Linked DNA regions of Pseudovibrio sp. M1P-2-3. The protein of the gene in region 1 interacts with the protein of each later gene in a pairwise test. Links are inferred from orthologs where the notes say so. Each region holds a gene or a part of one and is shown in the gene's direction. Other genes may lie near its edges.

What was found.
Region 2: the proteins of P6574_RS03580 (region 1) and P6574_RS01285 interact in binary tests that used the Escherichia coli proteins (3 or more experiments, as listed by UniProt). The link is inferred for Pseudovibrio sp. M1P-2-3 from one-to-one orthologs.

Annotation. Positions count from the first base shown.
Region 1 is NZ_JARRCW010000001.1:759,577-767,618, forward strand. The notes cover bases 2,876-5,777. They hold P6574_RS03580 (pyridoxal phosphate-dependent aminotransferase), read left to right. Parts: upstream 2,876-3,677; coding sequence 3,678-4,877; downstream 4,878-5,777. Other genes in these bases: P6574_RS03575 (DUF3775 domain-containing protein), read right to left, coding at 2,876-3,071. In the rest of the region: excinuclease ABC subunit UvrB, read left to right, coding at 1-1,438; P6574_RS03570 (DMT family transporter), read right to left, coding at 1,489-2,397; more of P6574_RS03575, read right to left, coding at 2,661-2,875; P6574_RS03590 (LysR family transcriptional regulator), read right to left, coding at 6,730-7,641; trxB (thioredoxin-disulfide reductase), read right to left, coding at 7,668-8,042. UniProt on the Escherichia coli protein: Shows aminotransferase activity with methionine and histidine as substrates, and to a lesser extent also with phenylalanine.
Region 2 is NZ_JARRCW010000001.1:267,791-275,929, reverse strand. What follows is about bases 3,072-6,070. They hold P6574_RS01285 (cbb3-type cytochrome c oxidase subunit I), read left to right. Parts: upstream 3,072-3,570; coding sequence 3,571-5,571; downstream 5,572-6,070. Other genes in these bases: P6574_RS01280 (cytochrome c oxidase subunit 3), read left to right, coding at 5,568-6,070; cyoA (ubiquinol oxidase subunit II), read left to right, coding at 3,072-3,586. In the rest of the region: P6574_RS01305 (NnrS family protein), read right to left, coding at 1-1,169; P6574_RS01300 (hypothetical protein), read left to right, coding at 1,546-1,815; P6574_RS01295 (hypothetical protein), read left to right, coding at 2,097-2,348; more of cyoA, read left to right, coding at 2,669-3,071; more of P6574_RS01280, read left to right, coding at 6,071-6,167; cyoD (cytochrome o ubiquinol oxidase subunit IV), read left to right, coding at 6,180-6,488; P6574_RS01270 (hypothetical protein), read right to left, coding at 6,564-6,902; P6574_RS01265 (M20 aminoacylase family protein), read left to right, coding at 7,112-8,139. UniProt on the Escherichia coli protein: Cytochrome bo(3) ubiquinol oxidase is the terminal enzyme in the aerobic respiratory chain of E.coli that predominates when cells are grown at high aeration.

The DNA of each region.
Region 1 (8,042 bases):
GTCAATCAAGAGCGAGCTGAAACATCGCCTTGAAGAGCTGAACAATCATGGGCGGTTGCTGGAAGCGCAGCGGCTGGAGCAGCGCTGTACTTTTGATATTGAGATGATGGAAGCAACGGGCGCGTGCGCCGGTATTGAAAACTATTCCCGTTACCTGACAGGTCGGGCACCGGGTGAGCCACCCCCGACACTCTTTGAGTATCTACCTGATAACGCTCTTGTTTTTGCAGACGAAAGCCATGTTACGATCCCGCAAATCGGTGCCATGTATCGGGGAGACTTTCGCCGGAAGGCAACACTTGCGGAATATGGTTTCCGCCTGCCGTCCTGTATGGACAACCGGCCCTTACGGTTTGAAGAGTGGGATGCCATGCGCCCGCAGACCATTGCAGTTTCCGCTACTCCTGGAAGCTGGGAAATGGATGAAAGTGGCGGCGTGTTTGCTGAGCAGGTCATTCGCCCAACCGGCCTAACAGACCCTGATATAGACATTCGTCCCGCCAAAACACAGGTGGATGATTTGTTGGGTGAAGTGCGTGAGGTGGCTGCAAAGGGATATCGTACACTTGTCACCACGCTCACCAAACGTATGGCAGAGGATCTTACCGAATACTTACATGAAAACGGTGTGCGTGTCCGCTACATGCACTCGGATATTGATACACTGGAGCGTATTGAAATCATTCGTGATTTGAGATTGGGCGCTTTTGATGTGCTCATTGGTATCAACCTGCTCAGGGAAGGCTTGGACATTCCTGAATGTGGTTTGGTGACGATTTTGGATGCGGACAAGGAAGGCTTCCTGCGCTCTGAAACGTCTCTGGTCCAAACAATCGGTAGGGCAGCGCGTAATGTGGATGGCCGCGTGATCCTGTATGCCGACAAAATTACCGGCTCAATGGACCGCGCCATCAAAGAGACGAATAGGCGACGTGAAAAGCAGGAGGCTTATAACGTTGAGCATGGCATTACGCCTGAAAGTGTAAAGCGGTCTATTGGAGACATTCTTGAGAGCGTCTACGAGCAGGACCATGTGACGGTCGACTCAGGCTTCGCCGAAGAAGGCGCGACCATTGGTCATAACCTTAAAGGCCACATTGAAGATCTTGAGAAGCAGATGCGGGATGCTGCTGCTGATCTGGACTTTGAAAACGCAGCCCGCTTGCGCGATGAAATAAAAAGGCTTCAGGAAACCGAGCTGGCGATTTCAGACGATCCAATGACCCGTCAAAGAGCTGTTGAAGAAAAGTCAGGCGGATATGCAGGAGAGAAGAAATATGGTGCTGCCGCGAACCTTCCAAAAGGAACGAAAGTGCACCGGCCTTCTCTGGATGAGATGGGACCGGGGACTGATCTGGCCAAGCCTGCTGGGGCAACGAGGACAAAAGGGCGCAGCACTGGCGGGCGCCCGGGAACGCGCACCTATCGCAAAAACTAGAACCATCGACGGTTAAGCGGGGAAAGTCTGTGTTCCCCGCCTGTTTTGTTCTAGTGGCTTGTTTTCGCTGCCAAGCGCGTTTTGCGGCTGAAGTACATTGGAACCAGCTCCGTCATAAGGATAGCGGTGAAAATGAGGAGGCACCCCGCAATTCCGATTAGGGGGATGCGCTCACCAAGGAAAATAATCCCGAATAGAGCGGCAAATAGAGCTTCCGTGGATATGAATATGGCTGCGTCCGCAGGGCGTGTCCATTGCTGGGCAACCGCTTGCAAGGTGAAGGCTATTCCGCCGGAAATGGCTCCGGCAAAAAAGAGTTCGAAGGCGGCGTTTTCTATGGCAGCCCATGAAAGTGGTTCTATAAAAAGCCCGAGAACGCTAGCTATGGCACCGGTGATCAGAAACTGGATCGCTGCAATGGTGATGGGGCGACCCGTCGACATGGACAGGCGGCCAATGAAAATGACCTGCAACGCCCAAAAGGCCGCACAGATAACCATGAGAGCATCGCCTTTGTTCAATCCTGAGAGGTTCCCCCCACTTAGGAAGAATATTCCCAAGAGAGTGATTAGAGAAGCTGGCCAGATAACCCATTCCGGCTTTCCCTTGAACAGAAGGATCACAAAAATGGGGGTGAGCACCACATAAATTGCAGTGAGAAAGCCCGCATTGGTTACTGATGTGAACAAAATGCCAACCTGCTGCAATAAAGACCCTGCAAGAAAACTTAGGGAAACAGCCAGAACTAAAGGAATATTCTGCCGAGTCAGGCGCTTAGTTGGCTTTCGGGAGCGCTCAAAAAGTGCAAGTGGAAGAACAACAAAGCCAGCGAGTAGAAAGCGGAACCCCACAAACTGATAGGGGCCAATACTCTCCATAGCCGTCGACTGGCTTACAAAAGCTGCGCCCCAAATAGCGCCAGCAAGTAAAAGAAGCAGGTTTGCAACTGCGCGTGGCATAGTGGATCCCCGATCTCGCGCAGCGAGGCGCATTCCGAATTATAACTAGAAATCCCTACTAGTTTTAAAGGGAATACATTGTCAACTATTTGGGAAAGCGTGAAGCAAAAATAATAGTGGTGCGACGGAAGTTATTGAGAAATTTAGTAGGGAAGAGAAGCTGAGATCTATTTCTCTTTATGAGTGAGGCGATATTGATTGTGGGTGTATCTCAAAAACGTATGCCTTTGTAGGCAACTCCTCAGTCTAAGTAGACGAATGGACTACAAGTCCAGAGAATCCAGGCCGTTCTCAAGGTGATCTGGCAAGTGCGGAAGCCCAAGAAGATACTCTGATGTTGAGCCCGTTGCTCTTTCTTTTGCCTCTGCTAAGGCAAGCTCATAATCGCCGGCGTCAAAGTCCCCTCGGCCAATCCAGGTAATAGTAACAAGTTCAGCAGCTTCATCTACGTTCAAGTCATCAAGTAACTCACGAATCTCCTCTTCACGCATGTCCGCATGTTCTTCTTCATTCAGGCCATCATGTGCATGAATCTTCTGCATTTTTACGGGGTCAAATGCTACTTCGCCATCGTGCCCGTCTTCATAGGTATCATTCACGCTGGTTATGGTCGCGCGAACTTTTTCAACGATCATCCGGATAGTTGCGACGGAGAGATTTAATTCAACGGCCATAGCTAAACTCGATTCGTGTCGTTTGGTTATTTATCTACCGAACTAAGAATTCTCGCAAGAGGGTAAGGTACAGGTAAACCTGTATTTATTGACGCAGTTAGGAGACACTAAAGAAACGAATTTCCTTCCCGAAGGCCAATAAACACTTACTATCTTTATTCGCATGTTTCCCCGTTATTATCACTAATTAAAACTCTATATCTAAAAAGCTGATAAAACCAATACGCTCGGCTTGTTTTTTCAGTAGCAAGCTAACTATTCTTCTTCAGATTGAACGGTACGATTCCTTTAATGATTTAGACTTTGATGCGGCGGGCCTGAGTGTTGTCGGTGAACATGGTGACCGTGTTTACCGACAACTCCTTACTCAAAGTGGCGCAGTTTTTAGAAGTTCTTTCTCAATAGAGCTTCTCCCTTGCTTTCCAGTTCAAAATATTCGGAGTTCCTGTTTGGGAATAATTCTAAGCATATAGAATAAACTATAAATGAGTGAATGGTGATACTTTAGAGAAAGTGTGTTGTTTTATCTTGCCTTAATGTACTTTGGGTTTTACGGTCCGGGCCGCAAATCTTTGCGCATTACACGCCGCGTTCATGGAGGGCACTATGGGTTTTATCGCCGACGCGCTATCACGAGTGAAACCATCTGCGACAATAGCTGTAACGAATAAGGCTCGCGAGCTGAAAGCCGCAGGGCGAGACGTTATTGGCTTGGGCGCTGGTGAGCCAGACTTCGATACACCTGAGAACATCAAAGCTGCTGCAATCAACGCCATCAATGAAGGCAAAACGAAATATACAGCAGTTGATGGTATTCCAGAGTTAAAGCAGGCAATCTGTGCCAAGTTCGAACGTGACAATGGCCTGAAATACGAGCCAAGTCAGATAACCGTTGGAACCGGTGGCAAGCAGGTTCTTTACAATGCTTTGATTGCGACCATTAATCCTGGTGATGAAGTGTTGATCCCAACACCTTACTGGGTGTCCTACCCGGACATGGTTCTGCTGGCGGGGGGAGAGCCCGTTATCGTTGAAGCGGATAAAAAAACATTCAAGATTACGCCACAGGCTCTTGAAGCTGCCATCACTCCCAAAACAAAATGGCTTATCTTTAACTCACCTTCAAACCCGTCTGGAGCGGCATATACAAAGGCGGAGTTGAAGGCGCTCACGGACGTTTTGGTTCGTCACCCGCATGTTTGGGTTATGACGGACGATATGTATGAACATCTGGTCTATGATAATTTTGAATTTACCACGCCCGCCCAAATCGAGCCCTCTCTCTATGAACGTACACTGACAGTAAACGGTGTTTCCAAGGCTTATTCTATGACAGGCTGGAGAATTGGCTATGCGGCCGGCCCCCAGCACTTGATTAAGGCGATGGCGAAGGTTCAGTCGCAATCAACTTCTAACCCGAGCTCGATCTCCCAGTGGGCTGCTGTGGAAGCTTTGAACGGAACACAGGATTTCATTCCGGAAAATAATGAGATCTTCAAAGGGCGACGTGATTTGGTTGTTTCTATGCTCAATCAGGCAACTGGTCTTGAATGCCCTGTACCTGAAGGAGCTTTCTATGCGTTTCCGTCTTGTGCAGGCACAATCGGCAAAACGTCGTCCTCAGGAAAGACGATTGAAACAGATCTCGACTTCTGTGCTGAATTGCTTGAGGAAGAGGGTGTCGCAGTCGTACCAGGGTCAGCGTTTGGTCTTGGTCCAAACTTCCGTGTCTCCTATGCAACCTCTACAGAGGCACTGGAAGAAGCGTGTACGCGTATTCAACGTTTCTGCGGTAACCTTCGTTAATTACATTATTTTCAATGTTCCCGCACAATTAATGTCCAGATAAAGTCAGTCACTGACGGAGGCCGAAATACCTTTGTCAGTTGACTTCCTCTCTCTATAAAATAAAGGGAGCTCTGAAGTAGAGCTTACCCCTCCCAGTCGTTGTGCTTTTAGAGGCTATATCTTTCTTGTCTCAAGAGCCTCAACAGTCCACTAACCTAAGTCTCAATTTGAAATAAACGAAAATAGGTCGCGAAGACCGCCAAGGTCTTGTTGGTTTGGATTATATGCAGAGTTTGGCGATTAACTTGTACTGAAGTGAAAAAGAAAAAACCGGACCTAGGGGAAGGTCCGGTAAGTAAAAAACTGATTAAACACCATATTAGATGCAATCACCTTCCAGAGGGGAACTGTTGACCTATGCAAAAGAGCTACGGGGAGGAGAGTAGTAGCGCCTTTATGATCAAAAGTTAATGTCTATATGATGGGCAAATGCTGCCTATGCAATAGGCAATGATTGCAATTCTGCTATGCGTTTGGCGAATGTCTGGTTAATTTTATATGTCTGAAAGCACAAAAGTGCTTCCTGTATTGTCTTTGTGAAATATCGTTGCTCGGTGATGTGCCTTAGGTACGAAAAGAATGAAACTACTTGAAGTAAGGACAGAATATTACTCTCCCAAAGATTTAAGCACTCAAGGTATTATAAGTTCCGTCAGAAAATTACTGTGCATTATAGTCTTGAGCCTTTATACTGAAACATATCCAGCTGCCTTGAAGTAATTCCAACACTCTTGGGGTGTGAACAGATCGCATATGTCACCCAGAGCCTTTATCAAGGTCTCAAAGGTTCTGGCTTTCATTCTGCGTAGGTGTGCTTTGAGCTTGGAAAACGCCATTTCGATAGGATTGAGATCAGGAGAATAGGGCGGCAGAAAAAGGAACCAACACCCGCTTTGTCTGAGGGCCCTTGCGGCTTCTGGAACTTTGTGTGTGGACAGGTTATCCAGAATGACCACCGTTTTAGGGTGCAAGCATGGAGCCAGTTGTGTCGTGATATAAGTGGTGAATGCCTTGCCATTCATGGCCCCGTCCAGAACCCAGGGCGCAATGAGTCCCTCGTGGGTCAAACCGGCGATAAAGGTCTGGTTCTGCCAGCGTCCAAACGGCGCTGTGTCAAGGGCTCGTTCCCCTTTAAAGGCTCGGCCTCGCAGCCGGGTTAAATTCGTTTTAACACTGGTTTCATCGAGAAACACCAGTCTCTCAGGCAGATCACGCATTATAGGCTGACGGGTGTGGCGCCATTCATCTCTGGCATTTTGTACATGGAGTTTGCCACGCTCGGTTGCCACCAACGATTTTTTTTATAGGTGTAGCCAAGACGGCGCAAAGCCTTGGAGACGGAAGTATGGTGAACCCTCACTCCCTCAGCCATGAAAAGTGCATCACATAACTCCATCAACGTGATATCTCCGTCTTGATTGACCAGCTCGCGCAAGAAGGAGAGGTAGGGCTCCAATTTTCCGCCTCCCTTTGGGCGCCCTGTCCTGACCGGGATTAAACTCTGCCCCTCCCGAACTTTACGGGCCAAGCGAGATCCTGATGCTGGAGAGATCAGCAGGCGGCGTGCTGCTTCACGCCCGCTCATCCCGGATAAAATGAGCCTTTTAAAGCGAAGGCGTAAATCAAGTGAAAGTGGCCGGCCCATGTGATCTCCTCCCTAAAAGGAGTGAATCACAAATCAACCTGATTGGGAATCCCCAATCGATTCAGCGTTGCGCCTCATTGCTTTAAAGCTGAGACTGAGTACTTTTCCAGAGATGTAAGTTTTGCCTTCAGGGGCGAAGACAAAACACTTGGCCCTATAGCTTTCTCAGTGTGTCCATCTTTCTGCATAGGATATCAGAAAATCTCTGAAAGCCGTAACACGTGCAGTATTCCTCAGCTCAGAGGGGTAGACGAAATAGGTGTCAAAGCTGGGTAGGTCATCTGATTCGACTGGCATCGCCCGCACAATTCCCGCATCCGGTTCCACCATGTAATCTGGAAGAATTGCAATTCCAATTCCCCTTTGAACCGCTTTTTTGATGCCTGATAGATTGTTGACTTTCACAGCAACATCGCGAACCTCACCTGCCGGTAGTCCCGCAGTTTCGAGCCAGTTCATAATGCGCAGATATGAAGGGATATTATCGCCAATCGTCACAATTCTGTGGTGGCAAAGGTCTTCAAGTGTTTTGGGAGTGCCATAGCGTTCCAGATACTTCGGTGAGGCATAAACATGGAAGTGAACGGCAAAGAGTTTTCGCTGAATTAAATCCGGCTGTGTTGGTTGTCGAAGACGTATTGCGACATCTGCTTCGCGCATGCTTAAATCAAGTTCATCATCCATGCAGATGACTTCCAACCTCATGTCTGGGTAAAGGTCAACGAACTCATTTATACGTTCAGTGAGCCATGTGGACCCCAATCCGACGGTTGTGGTTACACGAAGAGTACCTGTCGGTTTTTCCTTACTATCCGTGAGGCGGCTTTGTGCTGCTTCAAGTTTTTGCAGGACCTCCCGAGCTGTCCGAAACAGCATGTCACCTTGCTCTGTCGGGATGAGGCCGCGGGCGTGACGATGAAAGAGGGGAACACCAAGGTCGGTTTCAAGAGCGCTAACCTGCCTGCTTACTGCTGACTGGCTCATATTCAAGGCTTCTCCGGCATGGGTAAAACTGCCAGCCTGAGCTGCTGCATGAAAAATGCGTAGCTTATCCCAGTCCAATGATCGCCCGCTCATTTTTTTGGTGTTCCCTTATTGATGGCTTATTGAGCCGCTTTTTCAGTTACTTCTTGTGCCGCAAGAAATCGTTCAGCTTCCAAAGCTGCCATACATCCCATACCCGCAGCTGTTACAGCTTGTCTATACTGCTCATCAGTTACATCACCAGCAGCAAATACACCTTCTACAGATGTTTTTGTCGAGTCTGCCTCCGTCCAGATGTAACCGGAAGATTTCATTTCCAGTTGGTCTTTAAAGAGGGAAACTGCAGGAGCATGACCAATGGCAACAAAGACACCGTCTGTATTAAGAGTTTTTGATTCTCCTGTTTGTGTATCTGTCAAGCGTACGCCTGTGACTACAGCAGGGGCTTCAGTGCCAACTATCTCGTCAATTTTTGTGTTCCAAAGAACTTCAAT
Region 2 (8,139 bases), 490 kb from region 1 along the record:
GAAGGGCCATAGACCACAGCATAACTGGCGAAAGACAGGCACCATGCCGCGCCGGACAGACTGTAGAGCTGCATGTTAAACTCTGGGACAATACCGGCAACAACCCGTGCGATCACGGAGACCAGTATGGTGAGGTAGATGATCACTGTTCCAGCTCCAGCCGTGAGCTCCTGCCCGGTATGCCCCAGCGTGGCGCGGGTCATGACGGCAAGTGTCATGGTCGCAATTGCCCCAGCCATCCAAAGGTGCTGGGCAGCTGTTGCCGGAATTACATCAGGAAAGAAAATGGAAAGCCCCATGGCCAGTGCACCAAGAGGAACGAAGGCATAACCCACATGCAAAATCCAGACAAGCGGCTCACGACCAGTGAGATAGCCACACCAGCGCCACAGGCGATAGGTGTGAACGCCGCCTGTGATAAGAAGGGCTGCGGTTGTCACCAAGCTATCAGGCTGAACAACCCACATCAGCACTGTGAACAGGCAAACTAGCATTGAAACCTTGTCATAGGTGCCAATTGCAGCAGGGCGCGCTTCCATTTTGGATCTCGCCATCCAGTTCCGTGTAAAGCTTGGAACAATACGCCCGCCAATTACAACAATCATCATAATTGCCGCTCCAACGCCAATGCGCAGACCATAGCCGCCCGCTGCATACTCTCCACTGCTGGCCTCTATGTGAAATATCAAGTTCCCGAACATCAACATAACCAGCATGCCAAGAACAATCAGATTCCGCCAGTTTTTGCCCTTTATGATTTCCTGAGCAATGGCCAGAGCCAGTGCAGCAGGAGCCATAAGGTCCGCTAGGGCAACAATTTCCGGCGACCACCATGCTGAAGTTAGAACGGCAAAACGGCCAATAATCCAGCACAGAAACAAAACACCCAGAGGCCAGCCAACGATGGGTAAACGCCCCGTCCAATTGGGAACAGCCGTCAACAAGAAGCCCGCGACAATCGCCTGCAGGTATCCATAAAGGAACTCATGGGCATGCCATGACACTGGGTCCCACGCGATTGGTAAGGAAATATCTCCCATCAACAAAGGTATCCAGAGGAGTGCGGAAATGAAGGCCCAGAGCGCTCCCCCTAAGAAAAATGGTCGAAAGCCATAGCTCAAGAGCGCCGGTCCAGTCCATTGGCGCATTAGACTTGCTGTACTGCTCATGATGACCAGTCCCTTCAAATAGGCCCATCCGGCTTTCTATTTTTGCCGAATAAAGCGTGCACACTTCCCTTACAGCCGATAACCGGAACCGTAGGCTATAATATATATTATGTATACATATTATATTTTTTCTAAAATTTCAATTCTTTCCTTCCTGCTGCGGCAATGCGTCCGCTGGAAATATGAAACTTTGCGTAAAACGCGGCAATGATACATGTCAGCCTTTTGAAGGTTACTGGAAATTTTCTGCAAAACACCAAACACGCCCGCTCCTGTTAAGGGTCTATAATTCTTAATTTCATTGGGGATTTGTTTCGAGTTTCCAGCTCACCTACTCTCATAACGTGTCTTATCAACAACCCCAAGGATACATGGAATGAGAACCGCAGGCCGTCTCCTAAGCCTTTCCGCAGCAGCTCTTTTTGCCCTCTCTAACGTGACATTTGCTTCCACTACATTTGTACTGGACCAGAAAGCTGCCCTACAAAATTCTGCTCAATCCCAGTTTATACAAGTGGCAGATAACAAGGAGCATAAGGACGACAAGCACGACAGTAATGGCCATGACAATGATGACAAGAAAGACGATCACCATGATAGCAGTGAGCACAAGTCAAAAGGGGACAAGCAAGGCGACTCCCATTAGCAAAAATTGAGTTGCCGTTCAGTCATGGAAACTACCTTCAAATAGTCATTGCACCGTTTCACACAAAACAGTCGCCCCCGTAAACACGGCACACCACATACATCCAAAGTAAAGCCGCTGAAGTTATGTGACACTTCAAGCGGCTTTAGCTTCCAGATTTACGAAAGAGCGCGCAGTCCTTAACGCTCCGTACCCCATAACTCTACAAGCTATTTGCGCTGATTTTCAGCCCCCCCTACTCTCAAAGCGTGTCTATCAGCAACCCTTCAAGGATACCAATAATGAAAAAGCTGAGAATCCTCCCAAGCCTTTCCGCTATAGCTCTTTTTGCCCTGCCCAATCTGGCAGTTGCGTCCAACGCGCCCACAGCTGAGCCAAAGGCATTCCTTCAAAATCCCTCATCCCAACTGCTGTTAAGCCAGTTGGAGGAGGATATCGACCGGATTGATGATAGCCATAGGGATAGAGACGAAGACAGAGATAGGGATGAAGACAGAGATAGAGATAGAGATAGGGATGACGGGCACGGATAAGAGCCTAAGGCTTCTCATAGAACGCACAAGCCTGCTTTCAAACGTAACTTAACATGACCAGTAGGAAACCGCTCACCCACCAACTTAACTGGTAACGCGCACTCCTGCAAAAGCCGCTGGATTCATTCCGCACTTCAGCGGCTCCACTATTTTAGTGAAAATAAATACACAGTAAATTACAAACAAAAATAACGCAAAGACAATAAACTCAAAACAATAGATTACCCAAAATATTTCAAAATATCTGAGCCACTTATCAAAATGATAAAATCAAATGACCTATACTGATAACAACAACCAAATAACAGTGCGCTGGTCAAATGAACAACAAATTAAACTACATTAAACTACTAGTTATTGTTGTCACTTTGTTTTTACTGGGGTCCTGCGCCCTGGGAAACGCCCCGATGATCGACACCAAAGGTCCTATCGCTGAAACACAGCGTAACCTTATGTACATCTCCCTCCTGATCATGTTGATCGTCGTCCTGCCAGTCTACATTCTGGCCTTCACATTCATCTGGCGCTACCGGGCCAAGGGCGGAAAGGGCGAACATCGGCCCGCTATGCCGACCTCTATTGCAATTGAGGCTGTTGTGTGGACAATTCCAGCCTTGATTATCGTAATATTGGGAACACTGGTGTGGGAATACACCCACAAGCTTGACCCCTACAAAAAACTTCAAAGCACCGCCAAACCAATCACCATTCAGGCTATCGCCCTCGATTGGAAGTGGCTCTTTTTATATCCCGAACAAGGCATCGGCGCTGTAAATGAGCTGGTCATTCCCAAAGGGCGCCCCATCACCATCGAGCTCACTTCCGATACGGTGATGAATTCCTTTATCATTCCCGCCCTCAGCGGTCAGATTTACGCCATGGCTGGCATGAAAACCGAGTTGAATATTCTTGCCAGTGAAGTCGGTAAGTTCCGCGGCCGCAATACCCAGTTCAGTGGCACCGGATACCCCTTGCAGTACTTTGATGCCATTTCACTGGATGCTGCCGATTTTGAAAAGTGGGTTGCAACTGTCAAAGGCATGCCCGAACAGCTCACCCACGAAATTTATGCGGATCTGGAAAAGCCCTCCATCGGCAACAAAGTAGAATACTTTTCCAGCACCCCATCCGAACTCTTCAATAGCATTCTCGCAAAATATGGAAACAACAGCTCGTGGCGCCCAAGCGCTCGGCAACAGCCCACCTGCGAAGGAGGTAAGCCATGCTTGGAAGACTAACATTTGATGCTCTCCCTTTCTATAGCGCCATTGCAGCTGGCGGAGCACTCATCACAGTTGGTGGAGCCGTCACTGTAATCGCCCTTATCACCTACTTGGGAAAATGGCGCTATCTATGGCAGGAGTGGCTCACAAGTGTGGATGCCAAACGCATCGGGGTCATGTATATCGTCCTAGCGATTATCATGCTTTTGCGCGGGTTTGTTGATGCACTCATGATGCGCGCCCAACAAGCCATTTCCTACCAAAGTCAAGGCTATCTTGACGGATCACACTTCGAGCAGATATTCACATCCCACGGCACCATAATGATCTTCTTTATGGCCATGCCGTTCCTCGTTGGCTTGATCAACATCGTCGTTCCGCAGCAAATCGGAGCCCGGGATGTCGCCTTCCCCTTCCTGAACTCCGTTAGCCTGTGGCTCACTGCAGCGGGCGCAGCATTGGTGATGGCTTCACTGGTAATCGGAAAGTTCTCAACCGCAGGCTGGACTGGTTACCCTCCCTATTCGGGAAGTTATTTCAGCCCCGGCGTGGGTGTTGACTATTGGATCTGGGCACTTTTGGTCAGCGGTGTAGGTAGTACGCTCACAGGTATCAATTTCATTGTTACTATTTTGAGAATGCGGGCTCCCGGCATGACGCTCATGCGGATGCCCTTGTTCACCTGGACCGCCCTTTGCACCAGCTTTTTGATAGCCTTCGCTTTCCCCGCACTCACCGTCGTTGCCATTATGTTGGGTCTGGACCGTACTTTCGGTTTCCACTTCTTCACCAACGAGCTTGGTGGCAACATAATGAATTTCATTAATATCATCTGGATTTGGGGACATCCGGAGGTATACATCCTCGTTCTGCCAGCCTTCGGAGTATTTTCCGAAGTGGTGGCAACATTCTCGCGCAAAAAGCTGTTCGGCTATGAATCTCTCGTTTATGCCACTGCCTGCATCACGATCTTGTCTTTCAGCGTCTGGCTACACCATTTCTTTACAATGGGCTCAAGCGCCAGCGTGAATGCTTTCTTCGGCATTATGACCATGATTATTGCCGTACCCACCGGGGTGAAAATTTATGATTGGCTCTTTACTCTCTATAAGGGCTCCATAGTCTTCCACACCTCCATGCTATACACCATCGGCTTCATGGTGACCTTTGTTCTGGGCGGCATGTCCGGCGTTCTTCTGGCCATTCCCCCAGCCGATTACATGATGCACAACTCCACATTCCTTGTCGCCCACTTCCATAATGTACTTATACCCGGAGCCCTTTTCGGCTTTCTGGCCGGTATGAACTATTGGTTCCCCAAAGCCTTTGGCTTCAAACTAAATGAATGGTGGGGCAATGTTTCCTTCTGGTGCTGGATGATCGGCTTCTATCTGGCCTTTATGCCTCTATATGTTCTCGGTTTCATGGGAATGACACGGCGTATGGCCCGCTATGAAGTCGCCGAGTGGCAACCATTGTTGATCATCGCAAGCATCGGCGCGCTGTTTGCTTTATGCGGCATCATCGCAATTCTGGTGCAGATTGGCGTCAGCTTCAGAGATCGCGAACAACTCAAGGACACCACTGGAGATCCTTGGGGTGGACGGACGCTGGAATGGCAAACAGCCTCACCTCCAGCCGAGTACAACTTCGCAGTTATTCCTAAGGTTCACGATCGTGATGAATTTTTCCTCCGAAAAGAACAAGGCAACGCCTACACAGCCCCACCCGTTTACCAAGACATTATCATGCCCCGAAAAACCGGTCTCGGCGTGATCATAGGTGGTGTTGGTTTCGTGTTCGGGTTTGCCTTCGTCTGGCATATCTGGTGGCTGGTCGCCCTCATGACAGTCCTGTCATTGTGCGCCGGTCTTTATCGTAGCTGGGCGGATGACCGTGAAGAAATCATTTCCGCAAAAGAAGTCGAACATTTTGAGACAGCCCGCCTGAAACAACTGGCTGCTGCAGGCCGTTTGAAGCCAATGGGAGAAGGCAATTGAGTGCAAAACTAGAAACACCTATTGAAGAGTTCGAGCATCACCAGCTTTCCAATCGGGAACTCGGTTTCTGGGTCTTTCTCATGACGGATGCCATCATCTTTTCCCTCTTGTTTGCAACCTATGTTGTGATGCTGGTTGGTACGGCAGGTGGTCCCACGCATAAGGATATCTTCGAGTTCGGTATCGCCTTTTGGGAAACCATGTTCCTGTTGACCTCGACCATGACATTCGGTTTTGCCTATATCTGTGCCACGCGCAATGACATCGGCAAAGCGGGTGTCTGGCTCATTGCTACCTTTATTTTGGGGGGCGGGTTTCTTACACTGGAACTAGTGGAGTTCGCCAGCCTCGTTGCAGCAGGGGCCGGCCCGACACGAAGTGGATACATGTCCTCGTTTTTTACGCTGGTAGGCACCCACGGTCTTCATGTCACCTTTGGCATGGTTGGCGTTTTGTTTTTAATCTTCCAGATGCTGTTTAAAGGTCTCACTCCGCTTGTTCGCTCACGATTGTTCCGGCTGGGCCTGTTCTGGCACTTTCTGGATATCGTCTGGATCGGTATTTTCTCGATCGTCTACCTTCCCGGTCTCATATAGGAGGTTTTACCTGTGTCATCCTCTACACATACAAACAAACCCTATATTCAGGGATACGTAATCGCGATGATATTAACGCTCATACCGTTTGGTCTGGTATGGATGTCTTCGTTCACTCTCATGACCACATTCTGGATTATAGCGATCTGCGCTGTCATACAGGTGGTCGTACATCTGCGCTTTTTTCTGGGCCTGTCTTTTCACGCAACGCCCGGAGATTACATGTTGACTATGCTTTTTGCCGCAATTCTGATTTTTATTATGATCGGCGGAAGTCTCTGGATTCTCTTCGACCTCCACCACCGAGGCCATGTATTGTAGGAGCCTGCACAGGCTCCCGGCAAAGCAGGGGCGTGAAAAGTTCTGCGTCCACGCCCCTGCTTTCACAAGTCCCCTCTAATTGCTGGAGCTAATGGTCAAATTATTTCCATCAGGTGACAGCGTAAAATTCGGATTGCTGCCGGACTGGCTCCAGCCGCCACTCGTGGAGGATGTGCTGGTACCATCACTATCCGCACCACTTGAAGAGGGGGCAGTGTAAACAAACACGGCCACATTTCCGTTCACAATTGCCGTTACGCTGGTGATCTTGTCCGAATCCAAAGAGCAGCTGTCATAGCTATGCCCATACAGAAGGTCAGGAGAATTAATCTGCACGCTTTCCAGATTAAGTGTCCAGCTTTGCGCACTGCCGGTTGACGACGTATTTGATAAAATCACATTGTATATTGTCATTGGAGCCTCCTTAAAACACGGTCTTCCCCCTCTAAGACGAGCAATCGAGGGTTTCGTGAGGCTCCAACGTTCGAGCGGCACGCACTCTTTGCAAAACCGAAAACCTCCAAAGGCTGGTTTTAAGCGGGTCGGCAATGTGCTTTAAATATGGGAGGACACGCCCAGACAGTCGTCCGCAACTATCTTCATCTGGTTCAGGAGCACGCCCTATGCCAATCTTTGATTTTTCACCGGACTTCCTCAAGGAACTCACTGTTTGGCGGCGGGACTTCCACCAGCACCCAGAGTTATTATATGACACTCACCGAACGGCGGCGCGGGTTGCCGAGCTGCTGACAGACTTTGGGCTGGATGATGTAACCACCGGCATTGGTAGAACGGGGGTCGTTGGTACCATCTTAGGTCACAATGGCGGGGCTGGTAAAGTCATCGGCCTGCGGGCGGATATGGATGCCCTGCCCCTACAGGAAATACCAGGCAAGGAATGGATCTCCAAAGTGGATGGCAAGATGCATGCCTGCGGCCATGATGGCCATACGACAATGCTGTTGGGCACTGCCAAGTACTTAGCAGAGAACAGAAACTTCTCGGGAACCGTTGTGGTCATTTTCCAGCCAGCGGAGGAAGGCGGGGCAGGAGCCAAAGCCATGATTGATGATGGTTTGATGACCCGCTGGCATATCGAGGAGGTTTATGCTTTGCATAATTTACCGGATCTTCCAGTAGGGGAATTTGAAATCTGCTCAGGCCCGATCATGGCCTCCTCCGATGACTTTTATTTAACTATCCATGCAAAAGGCGGACATGCCGCCATGCCTCATGAGGCAGTTGACCCTATTTTTATTGGCTCTCAAATCGTCATGGCATTGCAAACTCTGGTAAGCCGGATTTGCGATCCTCTGGATGCCGCCGTACTTTCAATAACCACATTCCAAGCGGGTTCGGCCACCAATATTATTCCGGAAAGCGCAACATTATCAGGCACCGTACGCACCTTGAGCCCCCAAGCTCGGGAGATCATTCAAACCCGAATGAAAGAAGTCATCAATAGCCTGTGCGAGGCGCACAATGCGCGGGCAAACTTCACCTACGAGATTGGATATCCGGTCACCGTCAATCACCCGGTTCAAACAGAACTTGCCGTATCCGTAGCAGCTCAAGTGGCGGAGTCTCCAGATAGGGTGAATAACCAGATGAAACCTGTTATGGGTGCAGAGGACTTTTCATTTATGCTGGA